2 regions of the Mesorhizobium sp. M0870 genome follow, and region 2 is predicted to be linked to the other one. Evidence: predicted binding sites of a transcription regulator. Region 2 holds the regulator's gene; the other holds the start of a gene.

Region 1 (2,465 bases), on a different contig from region 2:
GCTCGAGCGCCTGTGCGTCGACGGCAGGCAATGCCCGCGTCAGTCCCTCGACGGGGGCGTTGGTCTCGATCGAGCGCTTCAGCGCGTCGAGGCTGGCAAAGTCGAAATGCGCGGTGCGCCACTGCAGCACCTTCACCGGATCGAAATCGTGGCCTTCGATCTTCTTGATCAGCTCTTCGTCCAGCGGGTCGACCTGGCCGGTGACGCCGAACGTACCGTCACGCAGATGCCGGCCGGCGCGGCCGGCGATCTGGCCGAGCTCGGCCGCGGTCAGGTTGCGATACTGGAAGCCGTCGAACTTGCGGTTCTGGGCGAAGGCGACGTGGTCGAGATCGAGGTTGAGACCCATGCCGATGGCATCGGTGGCGATGAGGTAGTCGACATCGCCGGACTGGAACAGCGCCACCTGGGCGTTGCGGGTGCGCGGCGAGAGCGCGCCGAGCACGACGGCGGCACCGCCCTGCTGGCGGCGGATCAGCTCGGCGATGGCGTAGACCTCGTCGGCGGAAAAGGCGACGATCGCCGTGCGCCGCGGCAGGCGGGTCAGCTTCTTGGAGCCGGCATAGGCAAGATGCGACAGCCTCGGCCGCGTCACCACCGAGACACCCCTCAGCAGGCGCTGCAGAATGCCATGCATGGTGGCTGCACCGAGCAGCAGCGTTTCCTGGCGGCCGCGCAGATGCAGGATGCGGTCGGTGAAGATGTGGCCACGCTCGAGGTCGCCGGCGAGCTGCACTTCGTCGATGGCGACGAAGGCGGCGTCGGTCTCGCGCGGCATGGCCTCGACAGTGCAGACCGAATATCTGGCGCCCGGCGGCTGGATCTTTTCCTCGCCGGTGATCAGCGCCACTTTGTGGGCGCCGACCTTTTCGCAGACACGGGCGTAGACCTCGCGCGCCAGCAGCCTGAGCGGCAGGCCGATGATACCACTCTCATGCGCCACCATGCGCTCGATGGCGAGATGGGTCTTGCCGGTGTTGGTCGGCCCGAGCACGGCGGTCACGTCGCGGCCCGACAGGATCAGCGGCTCTGTGTGTTTGGGCTGGATGTTCATCAACCTAGAATAAGGCTTCCGGGACCTGGAGATAAGGCTTCTGGCCTCTGGTTGTCGGGAGCGTGCCTCAAATGGCGCGTATGACAGGCGACACATAGGGATTTCGGGCGCGAAGCGAAAGCGGAATGTTCTGTCGGCGGCGAGAAGGTGGTTTTGTCAAGCTTTCAATCGGCTGCGGATTAACGGATAGAACGAGTCTGGAACGAATCGGCGACGAATCAGTGACTCCTGCAGATTCAGCTTTTGTTCACGGCTACATGTGGATTTCGCGACCGCGAGTCGCACCACATGCTGAATCGCTGAACTGGCCCGTTTGATGCTAAGAGGGCGTTGCCGTTAACCTTTGCCTGGAAACAATCACGGTGGCTTGGCGCGCCTCGACCAACATTATGAAATTGTTGATCTTTCTTAACCTGCGTTAAGCAGTTGGGCAGGCGATTCCGGCTGTCGTCGTTAACGTTCAGCTCATAGCCGGAACGAATCGGCGACGAATCGGCGATGGCGTAATTTTCCCGATTTGTTCACCTCAATATCTTGTGTTGTGAACAGTTTATCCACCGAGAATCCACAGGTTGCCAGGGAGCTTTTGCACAGGGCTGCTGCCGGCTGTTAACCTTCGCGTGCCGAATTGGGTCAGCTACGGTCGCGAGCACGTCAAAGGGACCGTGCCGGAAACGGGCCGGTGTGCCGGCCCGTCGATCTCCTACATCGCCACGTCGTCAGGCGAAGTATTGGCCACCGTTGGCCGTGATGGTCGAGCCGGTGATGAAGCCGGCATCTTCGGATGCGAGGAAGACTACGCAGCGCGCGATCTCTTCCGGTTCGCCGAGGCGACCGACGGGGATTTGCGGGATGATGCGGTCGTTGAGCACCCTCTCGTCGATCGCCTTGACCATCTCGGTGGCGATGTAGCCAGGGCAGATGACGTTGACGGTGATGCCCGCGCGGGCTCCCTCTTGAGCGAGGGCTTTGCTGAAACCGATGTCGCCAGCCTTCGCGGCGGAATAGTTGACCTGGCCGGCCTGGCCTTTCTGGCCGTTGATCGACGAGATGGTGATGACGCGGCCGAACTTGCGGTCGCGCATGCCGCTCCACAGCGGATGCGTCATGTTGAAGACGCCGGACAGGTTGGTGTCGATGACCTCTTTCCACTGCTCGCGCGTGATCTTGTGGAACATGGCGTCGCGGGTGATGCCGGCATTGTTGACCAGCACCGAGACCGGGCCGAGATCGGCCTCGACCTGCTTGATGCCGGCCGCGCAGGAATCATAGTCGGCGACCGACCATTTGTAGACCGGAATGCCGGTCTCGGCCTTGAATTTCGCCGCTGCGGCGTCATTGCCGGCGTAGTTCGCGGCAACCGAATAGCCGACGGTCTTCAATGCGATCGAGATCGCCGCCCCGATGCCGC
Region 2 (2,465 bases):
CTGGCTGCGGCTCGCTGCTCTGCCATTCGCACTGGCAGGCCTGCTGACCGTCTCGGATACGCGCACGCCGGATGTGCTGATCTCGGAAGACGCCCGGCTGGTGGCGTTGCCGATCGGTGGCGGTGAGCTTGCCGTCAGCCGGGAACGGCCGAACGAATTCACCGTCGACAACTGGAAACGCGCCCTGACATCAGAAATCATCGTCGTGCCAGAGGTGTTCGACAACAGCGATGGGCAATTCGATGTCGCGGATGCCGTTGATCTGCCGCTGGGATCGCCGTTTTATTGCTCCTCAGACGTTTGCGTGGCCAGGCACATGTCCGGTGCGATCATTGCCTATGTCGAGGACCGCAAGGACACCTGGAAAGCCTGCGGCTTCGCCGAGCTGATCGTCATCAATGACGCCACCGCGTATGACGCCTGCCACAACCCGCTGGTTCTCGTCATCACCAAGCGGCAACTGGCTCGCAAAGGCAGTGCCGCGGTCTTCTTCGATCGCCAATCGGCGACTGCGCCGGCGACGATCAGCTTCGCGGTGGAGAGCCCATATCGGCCCTGGCACGCGCAACGCAAATACTCGCGCGAGGCGAGGGGGCTGGCACCCTTCAAGAAACCCGAGAAGCCAGTGGTCAACTCACCGTCTCAGTAGCGGCGGATCAGGCCGACGAGCTTGCCTTGCACCTTGACCCTGTCCGGTCCGAAAATCCGTGTCTCGTAGGCTGGATTGGCGGCTTCGAGAGCAATCGAAGCGCCCTTGCGGCGGAACCGCTTCAGCGTCGCTTCCTCTTCGTCGACCAGCGCCACGATGATCTCGCCTGGCTGGGCGGTGTCGGCGTTGCGGATGATGACGGTGTCGCCATCGAAGATGCCGGCCTCGATCATCGAGTCACCCTTGACCTCCAGCGCATAGTGGGCGCCGCCCATGATCATATCCGGCGGCACCGAGATCGAATGCGTCTGATGCTGGATGGCATCGATCGGCACGCCGGCGGCGATGCGGCCCATCACCGGGATCGACACGGCGGAAACCGCATCGTCGTCATTGCCAGGCGAGGGCATCCGCGAAGGCGCCGGCTTGATCTGCCGGCCAAGAGCACCACCCTGACCGAGACTGCCCTGGATGACGCTTGGCGAGAACTTCTTTGCCGCGTTGAGGCCGGGCGCGATCGAGTCCGGCAACCGCAGCACTTCCAGCGCGCGTGCCCGGTTGGGCAGCCGGCGAATGAAGCCGCGCTCCTCGAGGGCCGTGATCAGCCGATGGATCCCGGATTTGGAGGCAAGGTCGAGTGCCTCCTTCATCTCGTCGAAGGATGGCGGAATGCCGCTCTCCTTCAGGCGTTCATGGATGAACATCAGCAGTTCATGTTGCTTGCGCGTCAGCATGGCGGCCCCCAGGTTACCTGAAACCAGAATCGAAAAACAAACCCAGAACAAACCCTATCTGTTCCAGTTGTGTTCTGCAACCGTTTAAAGTTTAATGAATTTGTTAAGGCTGCTGAAATTATTTGGCGCTTGCCAGCGGGTCGCGATCAACAAGCGCCAGGCACGGCGATGCGCCTGCTCACATTGAAATTATTATGGTTAATGACCTGTGGCTCATCCTCGACCCAAGGATTGGCATTATCAATCTGGCAACCTCCACAAAGGACGATATGAATCTTCGGGACGTTCGTTTGCCGTGAACGAAACGGAGCCAAAACGCCAACGTCTGTTGGCATTTGTGGCTGGAAATTCAGCCCTCCGTCATCTGCCAGGCAGTGAGGGCGGCGGCGGTGGATCGCGGGGATCGTTGCGTCAGGTAACGGCTTCCTTGACCGCGAAACGCTGGTCCTTCCATGCGCCCGTGCGCAGAATATCCTCCAGCACCTCAACCGCCAGCCACACATCCTTGTAGCCGACATACAGCGGCGTGAAGCCGAAACGGATGGTCGATGGCGCGCGGAAGTCACCGATCACCCCGCGCTCGATCAGCGCCCGCATGATTTGATAGCCGTGGTCGTGAAGGAACGACACCTGGCTGCCACGCCTGGTCGTGTCGCGGGTGGTCTCCAGCGTGAGACCGTAGGCGCCGCACTTGGCTTCGACGAGTTGGATGAACAGTTCTGTCAGTGCGACGCTCTTCTTCCGCAATGCCGCCATGTCGACGTCGCTCCAGATGGCAAGCGCGCCTTTGAGCGCCCGCATCGACAGGACCGGTTGCGTGCCGCACAGAAAACGGCGGATGCCGGTGCCGGCAACATAACCCCGTTCGAAGGCAAAGGGCCGAGCATGACCCCACCAGCCGCTAAGCGGCTGGCTGATATCGCCGTGGTGGCGCTGTGCGGCATAGATGAAGGCCGGCGCGCCCGGACCGCCGTTAAGGTACTTGTAGGTGCAGCCGATAGCGAAATCGGCATTTGCGTGATCGAGCTCGACGGGCAGGGCGCCGGCGGTGTGGCAAAGATCCCAGACGATCAGCGCTCCGG

What was found. The regulator LexA, encoded in region 2, represses DNA repair genes until DNA is damaged. The targets are predictions, from matches to a motif close to TGTTCNNNNTGTGTTCNG.
Region 1: NKH97_RS17365 (helicase-related protein) is a predicted target of LexA. The motif match lies at 1,242-1,259, and genes of this name have one in related genera.

Annotation. Positions count from the first base shown of each region.
Region 1 is NZ_JAMYOI010000013.1:58,242-60,706, reverse strand. It holds gene NKH97_RS17365 (helicase-related protein) at 1-1,054, opposite strand, end outside; gene phbB (acetoacetyl-CoA reductase) at 1,774-2,465, opposite strand, start outside.
Region 2 is NZ_JAMYOI010000012.1:95,866-98,330, forward strand. It holds gene NKH97_RS16590 (ComEC/Rec2 family competence protein) at 1-649, shown strand, start outside; gene lexA (transcriptional repressor LexA) at 643-1,383, opposite strand; gene kynU (kynureninase) at 1,795-2,465, opposite strand, start outside.